DNA from 4 places in the Pseudoalteromonas piscicida genome. Region 2 is predicted to be linked to each of the others. Evidence: predicted binding sites of a transcription regulator. Region 2 holds the regulator's gene; each other region holds the start of a gene.
The links. The regulator MetJ, encoded in region 2, represses methionine synthesis genes. The targets are predictions, from matches to a motif close to TAGACGTCTAGACGTCTA.
Positions count from the first base shown of each region.

Region 1: the regulator MetJ is predicted to act here: its motif matches at 2,585-2,602, upstream of metK (methionine adenosyltransferase).
Region 3: the regulator MetJ is predicted to act here: its motif matches at 2,111-2,128, upstream of metE (5-methyltetrahydropteroyltriglutamate--homocysteine S-methyltransferase).
Region 4: the regulator MetJ is predicted to act here: its motif matches at 2,874-2,891, upstream of B1L02_RS02555 (methylenetetrahydrofolate reductase).

Region 1 covers NZ_CP021646.1:587,790-591,914, forward strand. Annotated here, with positions in the region: gene B1L02_RS02800 (CYTH domain-containing protein) at 1-311, shown strand, start outside; gene B1L02_RS02805 (HDOD domain-containing protein) at 421-1,266, shown strand; gene metK (methionine adenosyltransferase) at 1,332-2,483, opposite strand; gene tkt (transketolase) at 2,744-4,125, shown strand, end outside.
Region 2 covers NZ_CP021646.1:3,397,371-3,401,495, reverse strand. Annotated here, with positions in the region: gene priA (primosomal protein N') at 1-233, opposite strand, end outside; gene rpmE (50S ribosomal protein L31) at 448-663, shown strand; gene B1L02_RS15605 (malic enzyme-like NAD(P)-binding protein) at 1,435-2,676, shown strand; gene metJ (met regulon transcriptional regulator MetJ) at 2,757-3,077, opposite strand; partial or broken gene metB (cystathionine gamma-synthase) at 3,422-4,125, shown strand, end outside.
Region 3 covers NZ_CP021646.1:963,249-967,373, forward strand. Annotated here, with positions in the region: gene B1L02_RS04560 (YdcF family protein) at 130-894, opposite strand; gene B1L02_RS04565 (LysR substrate-binding domain-containing protein) at 1,151-2,038, opposite strand; gene metE (5-methyltetrahydropteroyltriglutamate--homocysteine S-methyltransferase) at 2,328-4,125, shown strand, end outside.
Region 4 covers NZ_CP021646.1:523,160-527,284, forward strand. Annotated here, with positions in the region: gene folB (dihydroneopterin aldolase) at 1-183, shown strand, start outside; gene folK (2-amino-4-hydroxy-6-hydroxymethyldihydropteridine diphosphokinase) at 191-679, shown strand; gene B1L02_RS02545 (undecaprenyl-diphosphate phosphatase) at 676-1,476, shown strand; gene B1L02_RS02555 (methylenetetrahydrofolate reductase) at 1,871-2,827, opposite strand; gene B1L02_RS02560 (M16 family metallopeptidase) at 3,098-4,125, shown strand, end outside.

The DNA of each region.
Region 1 (4,125 bases), 1.3 Mb from region 2:
ATAAGTCGCTTTCTGAGGGCGACTATTTACATGTGAGAATAAAGTTAGAAAATACGCTACTAAGTGGTAACTGTTTGGGCAAGCTTTACGATAAAGAAGCGCGTAAAGCCTTTAGAACGCCGTGGATTGATATCGTTTATGGTATTTATGAGCTAGAAACACTGGCGTATTTATATCAGCTCTGCCAAAGCCAAAATTCAGACGAGTTACAAGAAGTGCAAGCATGGCTTAAGCAAAAATCTGACTTTTTGATCAGTGCCATGGAGCAGAGTCGACAATCTTCCGTGCATAGCGAACCATATTGGTTCTAACCAGATTAAGCGGGTTTTCCCCCGCTTTTTTGTACCACTTCATTACAATCAATACTGCAAATATCAGGCAATGAACTAAACTTGGGTGTATCAATTCTGAGGTAGCCCAATGATCGATATTGACGATAAAGTGCTGAATGATTTGCGCGGCGGGTTCAACTTACCTGCTAAGCCTGAAATATTGCAAGCCTTACAAAATGAGTTATCACAACCTGAACCTGATTTATTTAGCGTGGCAGGTATTATTGCGGCTGATGTTGGTGCATCAGCTGCGGTATTAAAGGTAATTAATTCACCTGCTTATGGCCTTGCCCGTACCATCACAGACATTAAACAAGCCGTGATGTTTTTGGGCGTCACCTGTATTACGCAATTAGTAACAGGGTACCTACTTAAAAACGCGTTTGAGCAGTCAAAGTGCTGCATTTCATTGCAGCAGTTTTGGGATAACGCTGCGGATATTTCAAAAGCGGCAATGGTAGTTGGACATTATCTAAAAGCGTCATTACCCATGGAGAATTTGCAGCTGCTCGGATTGTTTCACGATGCCGGGATCCCAGCGATGGCCGTAAAGTATCCTGATTATGCTGAAGTAATAAAGCAGTCTGTAGAGCGACCAGAGCAAACGTTGATTTACTACGAGCAGCAAAAGTATCCAGTGCCTCACACTGTGATAGGCTACTTTCTTGCGACGTCTTGGCACTTACCCAAAGAAATATGTCAGATGATTTTGCGCCACCATGACGTTAGCTATCTTGAAGAACAAAAAAATGCGCAACATATGCAAACTTTTGCGGCACTTAAACTGGCTGAAAACCTTTGCTTTGAAGCAAAGCACTTTAGAAGCGCAGCTGATTGGTACCAATTTAAAGATAAGGTGATGATTGAGCTTAATCTGCATGAAGATGAGTATCAAAACTTAAAAGATGATGTCGACGAAGTATTTATCGGATAGGAAGATTATTCGAGAGCATTAAAAAAGGCGCACTAGGCGCCTTTTTTACTTTTTGCGGCAGGAGATTATAGGCCTGCAGCTGCACGTAGTGCGTCAGCTTTATCTGTCGCTTCCCAAGGGAACTCTTCACGACCAAAGTGGCCGTACGCAGCAGTAGGCTGATAAATTGGACGCTCAAGGTCTAGCATTGTGATAAGACCGTAAGGACGTAAGTCGAAGTGCTCGCGGATAAGCTCGATTAAACGCGACTCATCAAGCTTAGCTGTACCGAAAGTTTCTACACTGATGGAGGTTGGCTCAGCAACACCGATTGCGTAGGAAACTTGGATCTCACATTTGTCAGCAAGGCCTGCTGCAACAATGTTCTTTGCAACGTAACGCGCTGCGTAAGCAGCAGAACGGTCAACTTTTGATGGATCTTTACCAGAGAATGCACCACCACCGTGACGAGCCATACCGCCGTATGTATCTACGATGATTTTACGACCAGTTAGACCACAGTCACCCATAGGACCACCGATAACGAAACGGCCTGTTGGATTGATGAAGAACTTAGTTGCTTCAGTGATAAGCTCTGCAGGTAGGGTTGGCTTGATGATAGTTTCCATAACCGCTTCTACGAGATCAGCTTGTGATACAGAATCACAGTGCTGCGTAGATAATACGACGGCGTCGATACCTACCGCTTTACCGTTTTCGTACGCGAATGTTACTTGAGACTTAGCGTCTGGACGTAACCAAGGTAGCGTGCCGTCTTTACGAACTTGTGCTTGGCGCTGAACTAGACGGTGTGAGTAAGTGATAGGCGCAGGCATAAGTACGTCAGTTTCGTTACACGCGTAACCAAACATTAGACCTTGGTCACCAGCACCTTGTTCTTCTGGACGAGAACGATCAACACCTTGGTTGATATCAGGTGATTGCTTACCAATCGTATTAAGGATTGCACATGAATCAGCGTCAAAGCCCATGTCAGAATGGGTATAACCAATTTCACGCACGGTCTTACGAGTTAATTCCTCGATATCAACCCAAGCGCTAGTTGTGATTTCACCACCAACCATAACCATACCGGTTTTAACGTAAGTTTCACACGCAACACGTGCTTTTGGATCTTGCTCAAGGATGGCATCTAGAACCGCATCAGAAATCTGATCGGCGATTTTATCTGGATGGCCCTCAGAAACAGATTCAGAAGTAAATAAATGTTTAGCCATTGTATTTATGCTCACAAATATTGCGCTTCACAAACATCAGGGACAGCGCGAAAAATTAAGGGGCGTATTCTAACCAAAAAACCTAGGCATTGACTAGTTATTTTACGCCTAGACGTCCAAAATTGTGCAAACTTTTTTAATGGTCGGAAAAAGTCCGTCTGTACCCGTTTTTTTATGACCTTTGCCGTTGCAGTTAGCCATATAAATAAGTAAGAATGGGCTCAAACCCCCGCGAAACACATTTAAAGGTAGGAGAATTCATGCCATCTCGCAAAGAACTTGCTAATGCAATTCGCGTTCTTTCCATGGACGCTGTACAAAAGGCCAAGTCTGGCCACCCAGGAGCCCCTATGGGCATGGCAGACATCGCAGAAGTACTTTGGCGCGATTTTTTAAAGCACAACCCAAGTAATCCTGAGTGGTTCGACAGAGATCGCTTTGTATTATCAAACGGTCACGGCTCGATGTTAATTTATTCACTGTTGCATTTGTCGGGTTATGACTTATCAATTGATGACATCAAAAACTTCCGTCAGCTACATTCAAAAACACCAGGCCACCCAGAATATGGTTATGCGCCAGGTATCGAAACTACCACAGGCCCATTGGGTCAGGGTATTACTAATGCGGTAGGTATGGCGATTGCTGAAAAAGCATTGGCTGCGCAGTTTAACCGTGAAGATTACGACATCGTTAATCACTGTACCTATGCATTCTTAGGTGATGGTTGTTTGATGGAAGGTATCTCTCACGAAGCTTGTTCACTTGCGGGCACCCTTGGCCTTGGCAAACTGATTGCATTTTGGGATGACAACGGCATTTCAATCGATGGTGAAGTTGAAGGTTGGTTTAGCGACGATACACCAAAACGTTTTGAGTCTTATGGCTGGCATGTTATTGCAGGCGTTGATGGTCACGACAGCACCGCGATTAAAGCAGCTATCGAAGCGGCGCAAGCTGAATCTGACAAGCCAACACTTATCTGTTGTAAAACGGTTATCGGTTATGGTTCACCAAACAAATCAGGTAGCCATGACTGTCACGGCGCACCGCTAGGTGATGATGAAATCAAAGCAGCACGTGAATTCCTAGGGTGGGAGCACGGCGCGTTTGAAATTCCAGAAGATGTGTACGCTAAATGGGACGCAACAGCACGTGGTCAAAATCAACAAAGCGACTGGTTGATTAAGTTCACTGAATACCAAATGCATTACCCTGAGCTTGCTGCTGAATTTGAGCGACGTATGAAAGGCGAGCTTCCTGCAGACTGGTCTGAGAAAACAGAAGCGTATATCGCAGAGCTTCAAGCTAACCCTGCAAACCCAGCAACACGTAAAGCATCACAAAACGCACTGAATGCTTATGGTCCAATTCTACCTGAGTTTATGGGTGGCTCTGCTGACCTTGCCGGTTCTAACTTAACGCTTTGGGATCAATCTAAAGGCTTAACGGCAGAAGATGCTGCGGGTAACTATATCTTCTACGGTGTGCGTGAGTTCGGCATGTCTGCCATCATGAATGGTATTGCGTTACATAGAGGTTTTATTCCTTACGGTGCGACATTCCTAATGTTTATGGAATACGCGCGTAACGCCGTACGTATGGCAGCATTGATGAAGCAAAGAAGCATCTTTGTGTATAC
Region 2 (4,125 bases):
CTAAGCTGTGCTTGGTTAAAAACAGGAGCCTCGTCCAACACCTCAATAATTTGCTTGAGCTTTTCTTTTGGTACATCGGTGTCATCTTTTTTAGCAAGCGCAATCGCAGTGCAGCGGCGATTGCCGAAATTGACGGTCACTCTCATTCCTGCTTCAACTTGCATGGTTGGTGCTAGCAAATAGTCGAATGTTCGGTGCAGTGGCAGCTTTAAAGCTACTTCAAGAATGAGCATGTATTACAATTCCATAAAGTGAGCGCAGTGACGAAGTATATACCTAAGGTGGTGCGAATTGAAAACGCACTCTGCAACGGCGGTAAAAAACTCTGAAATATTGCTTGTAGATTGTTCAGTTAGGCACTAAAATACGCGTCCACATTTTTGTATAACTACGTATGGTGCCAGGCTTCGGGTTTGGAGAGCGATACGGCCTTAACTAGAGGTTGCTATGAAAGAAGGTATTCACCCTAATTACGAGACGATCACTGCATCGTGCTCTTGCGGTAACAAGTTCGAAACTCGTTCAACGCTATGTAAAGATATTCACCTAGACGTATGTTCTGCATGTCACCCGTTTTATACTGGTAAGCAGAAGATCCTTGACACAGGTGGCCGTGTAGATCGCTTTAACAAGCGTTTCGGTGCACTTAGCAGCAAGAAGTAATCTTGTTGGTCTAGTCGAGAAAAGCACCCTCGGGTGCTTTTTTTGTGCCTGTTTGAAAATACCTTCCCGATTTATACATCCTATTCTTCATCAACAGACAGACCATCAGTCATCCCGTCTTATTATGTCTTTTATTCTTCTAAAATAAAAAACTTGCCAGTTTGGCAGCAAAACTTTACTGATCTCTTGAGTAGAGTAAAAACTCTATTTAGTAGATAAATACTGAACATTTACGAGCTTAAGTTGTGAAAATACTCAAAGCTCATATAGTAATTGATATCAGGTGTTGGTATTTGATGTAAGTTAAATTCACTATGCTGCCGTTAAATGTAGATATCTTGATGCTAAAATCAAGTAAGTTGCAATTTTCTTATTGTTTTTATAGTTAGTGTACATCTGTGCTAATTTTCTGCATTTTGTGCTGGTTTTAGCGTCTTATTTTTTAAGTTTTAGTCATTTTATTTGTGAAATATTTCTTAAAATTGAGCTTATCTTCTCGGAAAAGTATAGAAAATACCGTGCTAGTGGATAGACCTGATTTTACTTGAATAATGAGCAAAACTCGGTATTGTGTGAATACGGTCGATTAACTATATGTCCTATTGACATACCGCGACATCAAAGCACATACGCTTGTTGAGTGGTTGAATGTCGTCGCTCATATAGTTAATCGCACTGTGTGTTGCTGTAACCAGCTAGATAGGTTGCCAACATTCAGAATGCGAACGTTTACCACACTCTCACATTAACTTCGTAGGAAAATATCGCGCCATGACAGATTTTCGTCAACAAGCTCTAGATTATCACGAAAAGCCCGTTCCAGGTAAAATCAGTGTAGAACTCACTAAACCTGCCGAGACCGTAAAAGACTTAGCACTTGCATACAGCCCAGGTGTTGCAGAGCCTGTACGTGAAATTGCGGCTGATCCGGCGAATGCATACCGTTACACGGGTAAAGGAAATATGGTTGCGGTGATCAGTAATGGTACGGCAATTCTTGGCTTGGGTAACTTAGGTCCTTTGGCGTCAAAGCCTGTTATGGAAGGTAAGGCGCTATTATTTAAGCGCTTTGCGGGTCTTGATTCAATCGATATCGAAGTTAAGCACAACACCACAGAAGACTTTATCAATACGGTGGCAAATATCGCTGACACATTTGGCGGCATTAACCTTGAAGATATTAAAGCGCCAGAGTGCTTTGAAATTGAGCGGGCGCTGATCGAACGTTGCGACGTTCCTGTATTCCATGATGATCAGCACGGCACCGCAATTGTAACCGCTGCGGGTATGCTGAATGCGTTGGAAATCCAAGGTAAAGATATTCATGATGCGATTATTGTGTGTCTTGGCGCGGGTGCAGCCGCTATTGCTTGTATGGAATTATTGATCAAGTGTGGCGCTCAACGTGAGCACATCTATATGCTGGACAGAAAAGGCGTGATCCATACTCGCCGTGATGACCTCAATGAATACAAAGAGTTGTTTGCAAACAATACGGATAAGCGCACGTTACAAGACGTGATTGCAGACGCGGACGTATTTGTTGGTGTTTCTGGCCCAGACTTACTTTCTGCTGAAGATCTGAAGCTAATGGCTGACAAGCCCGTGGTATTCGCTTGCTCTAACCCAGATCCTGAGATCAGCCCTGAAGTTGCACACGGTGCACGTAATGATTTGATCATGGCAACTGGCCGCTCGGATTATCCAAACCAAGTAAATAACGTGTTGTGTTTCCCATTTATCTTCCGTGGTGCACTTGATGTACGTGCAACTGCTATCAATGATGAGATGAAGATTGCAGCGGTTGAAGCGATCAGAACGATTGCCAAAGAGCCTGTACCTGCTGAGGTGCTAAAAGCGGCTGACGTGGATAGTCTTGAGTTTGGTCCTGAGTATATTATTCCAAAACCAATGGATCCGCGTTTGTTGCCTCGTATCGCAAAAGCGGTAGCGGTAGCTGCAATTGAATCAGGCGTGGCTCAAATCGAAATGCCTGCTGGATATATGGAATAATACAATTGCTATTATCTAAATGAAAAAAGCCTCGACTGAGGCTTTTTTTGTGTCTGTTTTCCAGAGCGAAAGAGTAGTTATCACTCTTCGTTTATTTCTGGGATCTCCAAACCGCGTTCTTCCATTATTTGTCTTACCTCTAACGGAATACGCTCTGGATTATCTTTTCTCAAGTCTTCATCGCTCGGCAGTGGCTGACCCGTGAATGCGTGTAGAAACGCCTCACATAAAAGCTCACTGTTCGTGGCATGACGTAAGTTATTCACTTGGCGACGTGTACGCTCATCAGTTAGCACTTTGAGTACATTCAGAGGTATGCTCACCGTGATCTTTTTTACTTGCTCTGCTTTCTTACCGTGTTCTGCATATGGGTGAATATACTCACCGTTCCATTTTGCCATAATTGTGTACTTGCCTCAGTTACATCAATGCCAATATGACTGGGTTCTGGTCTACATTATTCATCAACTGCCTGAATACGAGGATAACTTTACGAATTAAAGATAAATCCCAAACTCAAATAGATGAATAAACTAATCCGTCATAGCGAGATAGAAGAATCTCTGCCATAGTTTTCAATAACTCAGTCGTATTAGCAACGCCTAGAGTGGCGAAATTTTATCGGTTTAAAAAAGATAGTCAAATACTAGTTATTTAGCCATTTAGCAGTATAAATGTTTTGACTTCTAGTTTTTGTTGCTCTAACCTTTTAGACGTCTAAACATCCAACTATCTAGGTGACCTTATGAGTCAAGTTAATAAATCGACGGTTGCAGTGCGTCACGGCATAGAAGCTGATAAAGCACATGGGGCAGTCGTGCCACCGCTTTACCTTTCTACCACTTATTCTTTTGCCGATTTTGATACGAAGCGCGACTATGATTATGGCCGCAGTGGTAACTTTAATCGTGATGTGCTTGCACAGGCACTTACCGAACTCGAAGGTGGTGCTCGTGGCATTATTACCGCGACTGGCATGGCTGCCGTCCACCTAGTAACTCAACTGCTTAACCATGACGATACACTGGTTATTCCACACGACTGTTATGGCGGTAGCTATCGCTTGTTTACATCGCTTGCAAAGCGCGGATTACTCAAATTAGCCGTCTTGGATCTCACAAAACCGGAAAGTCTTGCACTGCTGCAGCAGATCAAACCTAAATTAGTTTGGATAGAAACACCAAGTAACCCAATTTTGCGGTTAACGGACATAGAAGCTGTCGTAAACGCGGCGCATGCTGAGGGTGCTTTGGTCGCTGCTGACAACACCTTCTTGTCTCCTGCACTACAAAACCCCATTGCCTTTGGCGTGGATGTCGTGGTGCATTCAACCACTAAGTATATTAATGGTCATTCTGATGTTGTAGGGGGGCGGTGATCGCGCGTACACAGGAATTGGGTGATGAGTTAGCTTGGTGGGCGAATAATATCGGTATTACCGGAGCGCCT
Region 3 (4,125 bases), 1.7 Mb from region 2:
GTTGTACGCGGATACGCGGGTTAAGATTAAACTCTATTTATACCCATATTTGCGCAAATTTTCAATTTTTTACGTTTTTCAGTGCCAATTTATCGAACTTTAGCCTGATTTTGGTGTCTTTTTCGACGCTTAAAGTGCCTCAGGATCAATAACACGACGGATCGTGATCCACATACTACCAAGTTGCTCATGCCAAATCCGGGTTACAACTTCTAAGGCCTTATGGTTCGCGATAAACTGCCGGCTCAGCGGATATTGCTTGAAGTTATAAAACTCCGTCGGGGCAGAGAACACTTCTATGCCTTGTGCTTCAAAGAGGTTTTTTGCGCGTTTCATATGCGAAGCCGAAGTGACTAGCGCAACGTCATAATCGACTAACAAAGGTGCTAGCATTTTAGCCTCGTCCGCGGTGTCTTTGGCATTGGGATTTTGCTTAATACGTGTAGCTGAAATACCTAAGCTCAGTGCTGTTTTTGCCATGAGTCCCGCACTCGTTGCTTGGCCGTAGCCGTAACCTGAGACATATAGCTGGGATCTTGGGTAAATACTAGCAAGTCTTACGCCTTCAACTAATCTAGCTAAACCGCAGCTGCCAAGCTGGGCATTGCTGGGGAGGGATTTATCTGGGTATAAATCACAGCCAAGTACTACAATTTTGTCTATGTTTTTGTGCTGGTTTGGATTAAATGCGGTGAGAGTGCCTGTGTCCCACTCGATAACGTGTTGCGCAACGTAAGGAGTCGATAATCCCCATGTGCTCAGTAAGACAAACCAGCCTGTGATATAAGGCCCTTTACGCATTTTGGCGAGAAAAAGCATAAGCCCCATAAGCACCACTAAAGATAACGGTAACGGCATCAGAAGTTGGCCGATAACCTTTTTGACTTCAAACATTTAAACATGCCTTAGATATAGATAAGCCTAACGCAATGCTAGCATGAGAAGGGAATTGTAGAAATGTGTGTAATACTAATTTGCTTCATTCAGTGAGCTATTTTGAGGCGAGAAAATCCTGTCGATAACCCCGTGACCGCATCCTGCTATCGCGAAGGTACCTACATCCATGTAGGCAAGGCAAAAATTTTGCTATTTGGTTGTTCTAAATAAGAAATTTTTAACGCAGTTAGGGCTCAAAAAAGAGCCCTGTGAATTATCTAGCAGTGGTTTTACGGCAAGTATTGAGGAAATGACGATAGACAGGGTTGTCTTTCATATTTTTCTTCATTGCTAAATACATTGGACGATTTAGCCCAAGCGCGCCTAGAGGAATAGATTTAATGAGCCCTTGGCTTTCATAAGGTGTGACCAACCAGTCCGGTAATGCTGCAACACCCATACCCGCGCTGACTAGTTGGAAGATTAATAAACCTTGATCGACAGTTTTCAGCGTTCCATCAAAACGTGCATTTTGAATAAAGTGCTTAAATATGTCCTGACGTTCACGAGGAATGGGGTAAGAGATGATCGTTTCATCTTTTAGGTCGAGAGCTGTGACGTAGGCCTTCTTGGCCAGTTCGTGATCTGGTGCAACGATTAACTTTAGTTTAAAGTCAAAAAGATGCGCGTATTCCAACTGCTCTGGCTCACGAATGTCCGAGGTAAGCACTAAGTCTAGCTCATCTTCAATAAGGTCAGGGATCGCATCGTAGCTAAAACCTCGTTCGTAATCGACTTTAATGTCAGGCCAAAAGGTATTGAATTCTTTAATTGTTGGTAGCAACCAGTGAAAACAAGCATGACATTCAACGCTTAATCTGAGTTGTGAGATAGGCTGGTTAAGGCTTTCCTTCAAACGACATTTTGTTGCTTCTACTTTAGGTAGCACGTCGTTGGCGAGTTCTAACAGCAACATCCCTTGAGGGGTAAAACGTACTGGTTGCGTTTTGCGCTCAAAGAGTTGGCAGTCGAGTTTGCTTTCAAGATCTTTGATCTGATGAGATAAAGCAGATTGAGTCAGGAATAGCTCTCGCGCTGTATTCACAAGAGAACCAGTTTCTTTCAAGGTGGAGATAGTCTTTAGGTGCTTTATATCAATCATTATCAACAGTTCTCATATTTTAAGTGAGCAAATCTCAGCTTTACTCAATATTACGATTCTATTTAGTTATTATCAATGTCTAGACGTCTAAATACCTATAGCGAATTGTTCAAAAATTCACTAATCCACTATAACACTAAAAATGACAGCGTTGTCACTACTTCTGTAAAAATTTTGCAAAAAATTACAATTTAATTTTATTCATGTGGGATCTGAGAAAGCATCAATTGTTGTTTGTGAACATCAGAATTATATTTTGGACATCCATACATCTAGACGGAATTAAATCATGTCATTGACACACAACTTGGGTTTTCCACGCGTAGGCAAAAAACGTGAACTTAAATTTGCAGTAGAACGCTATTGGTCAGGCGACTTAACACAAGACGAGTTAATCGCGGAAGGAAAGCGTATTCGCGCAGAGAATTGGGCATTGCAAGCTGACGCTGGTGTTGACCTTATCCCAGTCGGCGATTTTGCTTGGTATGACCACGTATTGAATATTTCATTACTTGTCGGCGCTATTCCTAGTCGTCACAAAGATAAAGCGTCGGTAAATCTCGATACTTTGTTTAGGGTTGGCAGGGGGCGAGCCCCTAGCGGATGTGCTTGTGCTGCAAGTGAAATGACGAAATGGTTCAATACTAATTACCATTACATTGTCCCAGAGTTAACGCAAACACAGGAGTTTGCTCTGACTTGGACGGAGTTATTTACTCAAGTAGAGGAAGCGCTATCACTTGGCTACCAAGCAAAAGCCGTATTGGTCGGCCCCGTAACCTATCTCTACTTAGCTAAATGCGTTGGTCAAGAGTTTGATAAATTAGTTTTATTAGATAAGTTATTGATCGTATATCAGCAGGTACTTGCAAAGCTTGCAGAGCAAGGCGTTGAATGGGTACAAGTTGATGAACCTATTTTAGCATTGGAAATCGATGATGCTTATCGCAATGCGCTACGTAGGAGTTTTGATGCGTTAAGCGGCCAAGGAGTAAAGGTATTGTTGGCCAGTTATTTTGACTCAGTGCAAGCGCATTTTGAAGATATCCAGTCTTACCCGGTGGAGGGAGTGCATTTTGACTGCGTAACGGCAAACTACGACTTTGCTACGTTAGAGGAGGTGGTTGGGCAAGAAAGCGTATTGTCCCTTGGGATTGTTAATGGCCGTAACATTTGGCGCTCGGATCTCGAAGATGTGTATCAGCTACTTGTTGAGGTTCATGAGCGCCGCGGCAATAAACTGTGGCTTGCTCCTTCATGCTCATTGTTACATACGCCAGTCGATTTAGATCAAGAGCAAAAGCTTGATAGTGAGTTAAAGTCTTGGCTCGCATTTGCCAAGCAAAAAGGGCAAGAGTTGGCATTATTGAAAGGTGCATTGGAGCAGCGTGATGTTACCCAGTTGGTCGAGTATTCCAAGCCTGTAAAAGCGCGTTTGACCTCTACTCGGGTGAATAACAGTAAGGTACAACAGCGTGTTTCTGCGCTCACAGCAAAAGACGGTCAACGCAATAGCGAATTTGCAACCAGAATCAAAAAACAAACACAGTCGCTAAATCTACCTTTATTGCCAACCACAACGATTGGCTCCTTCCCACAGACCCAAGCGATTCGTAAGGCGCGGCGTGATTATAAAGCGGGTACTTTGAGTGTTGATGCTTATCAAAACCAGATGGAAGCAGAGATCCGTTATGCCGTTGAAGCACAAGAGGCGCTTAACTTAGATGTGCTTGTACATGGTGAAGCAGAGCGCAATGACATGGTCGAGTATTTTGGTGAGTTACTTGAAGGCTTTGCCTTTACTCAGTTTGGTTGGGTGCAAAGTTATGGCTCGCGCTGTGTAAAACCCCCCGTGATCTGGGGTGATGTCTCGCGTGCAGCGCCAATGACAGTTAATTGGACATGCTATGCGCAAAGCTTAACCAAAAAACCGATGAAGGGTATGCTTACAGGGCCTGTGACTATTTTATTTTGGTCGTTTGTCAGAGATGACTTAGACAAGCCGAGCATCGCGAATCAAATAGCTTTAGCACTGAGAGATGAAGTGGTGGATTTGCAAAATGCAGGGATTAAGGTGATCCAAATCG
Region 4 (4,125 bases), 1.3 Mb from region 2:
AGTGAGCGTATTATTGCGCATACTCAAGCAAAGCCGGTTGAGCTATTAGAAACTCTAGTCGAACAACTTGCCGCAATGATTCTAAACGAATTTAATGTACAACAAGTGCTTATAAAAGTGAGTAAACCCGCAGCCGTGCCACAAGCGCAAACGGTTGGTGTAGAAATCGTGCGTAAGAAGTAGAATTATCATGGCACAAATTTATATCAGTCTCGGCTCAAATATAGAAAAAGAAAAAAATTTGCTGAGTGGTTTGAACGAGTTGATCACACACTTTCCGAATTTTCAACATTCGAATGTTTTTGAGAGTGAAGCCGTCGGCTTTGCAGGGAATAACTTCTATAACTCAGTCTTTGCTGCAGAAACGGAAATGTCTTTGGATGACGTGTATAAACTACTCAAATCGATAGAGTACGATCATGGTCGTCGCTGTAGTGAAAAGAAGTTTAGTCCACGCACATTAGATCTCGATATTCTCTTTTATGACCACCTTATTTGTTCATCACCCGCTCAGTTGCCTCGGGATGAAATAACCAAAAATGCCTTTGTGCTTCAACCATTAGCTGAACTGGCTCCTGATTTTATCCATCCTGTTGAGGGTAAAACCATTGCTCAGTTATGGCAGGAGTATCACAACCCAACTCAAAAATTATGGAAAGTGGAGTTTCCCAAGCAATGAGCTTTATTGAGATTGTCGTCCTTGCAATTATTCAAGGTCTCACTGAATTTTTACCTATTTCGAGTTCTGCCCACTTACTACTACCTTCTCAGGTACTAGGTTGGCAAGATCAGGGCCTTGCCTTTGATGTTGCTGTTCATGTTGGTACTTTGCTGGCTGTCGTTATTTATTTTCGACAAGACATTGTCAGCCTACTGGCAGGATGGTTCAAGTCATTCTCAGGTACGCACTCGAAAGAAAGCCGGCTGACTTGGTGTATTGTGGTTGCCACCATACCATTCGTGATCTTAGCTCCACTACTTAAAGATATCGTAGAAGTTTATTTACGTAGCGCTTGGGTGATTGCAACATCGACGATAGTATTTGGTTTACTGCTTTGGTATGCCGACGTGAAAGCGAAACAAATCAAAGACGAATTTGCCTTAAACTGGAAAAGCGCATTGATACTGGGGCTTGCGCAAATTACCGCTGTTATTCCCGGCACATCGCGTTCAGGCATTACCATCACCGCAGGTTTATTACTCGGGCTTGATAAGAAAAGTGCGGCGCGCTTTTCGTTTTTAATGTCTATTCCGGTCATTTCTATGATGGGGCTGTATTACAGTTTAGAGCTCGCAACAGGCGATGAAGTGGTTGATTGGAATGCACTATTAAGTGGTGCGGCACTGTCGTTTATCTCGGCTTATGCCTGTATCTTCTTTTTCCTGAAAATTATAGAGCGCATGGGCATGATGCCATTTGTCATTTACCGCTTGTTACTTGGGGTGGGATTAATCGCTTTCTTGAGTCTAAGTTAATCTGGGCTTTGAATAATCCAGCAAGGTTAACAGAAAAGCCAGCTTGATGAAGCTGGCTTTTTCAATTTACTAGGGCCTGTTGGCCTTCGCTGTTTGACTTTTGTTCTCCTGAGTGTGTTTTGGTCGCGACGCTCGACTTGCCGCCTAGTAATCTAGGCAAAAGTTGAGCAACAATGAACAAAGCGCACTCAGGTGAACCCAAAGGCCAGCGCTTGATTGGTATTTCTTCTGTGTTGCCCCACAAGGATGTGGGGTAAGGTGACTTTGCAGGAGCACAAAGTCTTTATCGCCAGATTTACATAGAATGACTATGCCACGCAGGCTCTGTCTTGTATAAATACCAATCAAACTGCTGCAAAAACAAACTTGGAAGATCAACAGGCCCTAGAGTGCATTAAGCAATTTGCTTTTCCGCAAGGCATAATTCCATGGTCGCTTTCAACAGTCTATAAAGGTTTATAGACGCATCAATTTCTTCTTTGCGGTTTGTTAAGCTCTCAATATTTAGGCCGAGAGAAATATCTAGATGTGAGCAGCTCTTTAAGATTTGATCAAGATTTTCTCTGCAAATACGGATTGATTCACTTAGCGTATTATCCGCATCTAACATGCGCCATTTAGTCGCTTCTGGCACTGAGATCCCCAACCACTCCATAAACTGTAAGGTCTTTTCTCCACCACATGGAGTAAAGGTAAGAATAATGCGCTTTGGTGTTTGCCCTTGCTGTTTACAGGTGCGAGCATAACTCGTGATAAGATCTATGGTTGCTTGAGCATCATACACCGCTTGGGAAACAAAGAATTGGCAGCCTTGCTCTGTTTTATCAATCAGCCTTTCGTGTTCATTACGCTTACTGGCGTGGCGCTCTGCAATGGTCACACCACCCAAGAAAAAGTCATCTTGGTGATGCTTCAGTACTTTATAGGCTTCAGAAAGCGGCAACTTAATGTCGCCTTGTGAAGACGGACTACCCACTAATACTAGATTGTTTAACCCATATTGTTGTTTAGTGCTGCTTAACCAATTACCGAAAGCTTCACTATCGCGCTGTGCCACGCTTTTATACGTAATTACATCAAGATGCGACAATTCGCGGATCAACTGGCTATATTCACACGGATCAACGGTGTGCTTAAAAGGAAATGGACGTGGTACTTGAGTACGGCTGCTTTCATCTTGAATGTCATAGATGATCACGCCGTCGTATTCAATCTCATGTAAACGGCCCAAAAGTTTAGCGGCAATTGATTTTAGCTGCTCTGGGTCGGTGCCAATCTTAGGTGGTGTGGTACCAATTAAATATACCCCTTGGTTAGGGTCAATGATTTTCTCTTGAAGCGTTAAAGCCATAATCCTCATTCCACAAAAGCATTTCTGTATCTCTTTACTAATATAGCAGCCATTTAGACGTCTAGATAGATTTTTTTAATGAAAGAATTTCAATAATTATGAATTTATCTCAAGTGCTCAAACCAAAATTTCATATTTGTTTACACATTAGGGTGGTAAATCACCTTGGAAATTAGCGAATTAGTATGACTTTGGGGCATAATCAGGAGGTTTGCTAACGTAAGTGAACACGACTTACTTAGAATAAAAAATATGATTAGGACCAAATTCATGAAATTCAAATTACTAGCAACCAGCTTTGCCGTAAGCTTAGCGCTTAGTGGCTGCGCAGCGACGAATTCAGACCAAGCTCAACAGTCAGCTGTAAGTACTCAAGCTGCCCAATCCAATAAAGTATTCGCCCAAGATTATGTTTTGGAAGAGCTAGAAAATGGCCTTCGCGTCATGGTAGTTAAAACTAACTATCCTGATGTGGTATCGCTACAAATTCCGGTTTCTGTTGGTTCGCGTAATGAAGTAGAAGCGGGTAAAACCGGCTTTGCTCACTTCTTTGAGCATATGATGTTCAAAGGCTCAGAAAAGTATCCGCAAGATGTTTATTCAGACATTTTGAAAAATTCAGGTGTGGATAATCGCGCCTACACGACCAATGACTACACTAACTATCACCTAAATTTCTCGAAGCAGCATTTAGATAAAGTATTAGAAATCGAAGCAGATATTTTTCAAAATCTGACTTACAGTGAAGAGCAGTTCCGTACTGAAGCACTAACCGTGAAAGGTGAATACCTTAAAAATAATGCCAGCCCAGTTCGAAAACTGCTTTCTGCGGTAAGAAAAGAAGCATTTGATAAACATACCTATAAACACACAACGATGGGCTTTTTTGAAGACATCGAAGCAATGCCTGATCAAATGGCCTATGGTAAAACCTTCTTTGAGCGTTTTTACAAGCCTGAATATGTATCACTTGTGATCGTAGGTGATGTAGATCCTAAAGCAACTATGGCTATGGTGAAGAAGCACTGGGGTAATTGGAAAAAGGGTGACTACCAAGCCGATATTCCTGTTGAGCCAAAGCAAGACAAAGCGCGTTACGTTCACGAAAAGTATGATGGCTTACCGGGTCACTGGTTGCTAGTTTCGTATAAAGGCGCTGCATGGGAGCCGAAGAAAAAAGACCGAGCGGCACTTGATTTGATCTCGCAGCTTTATTTCTCTGAAAATTCAGCGTTGTATCAAGAGTTAGTGGTAGACAAACAGCTTGCAAGCCAAATGTTTACCTATAACCCTGAAAC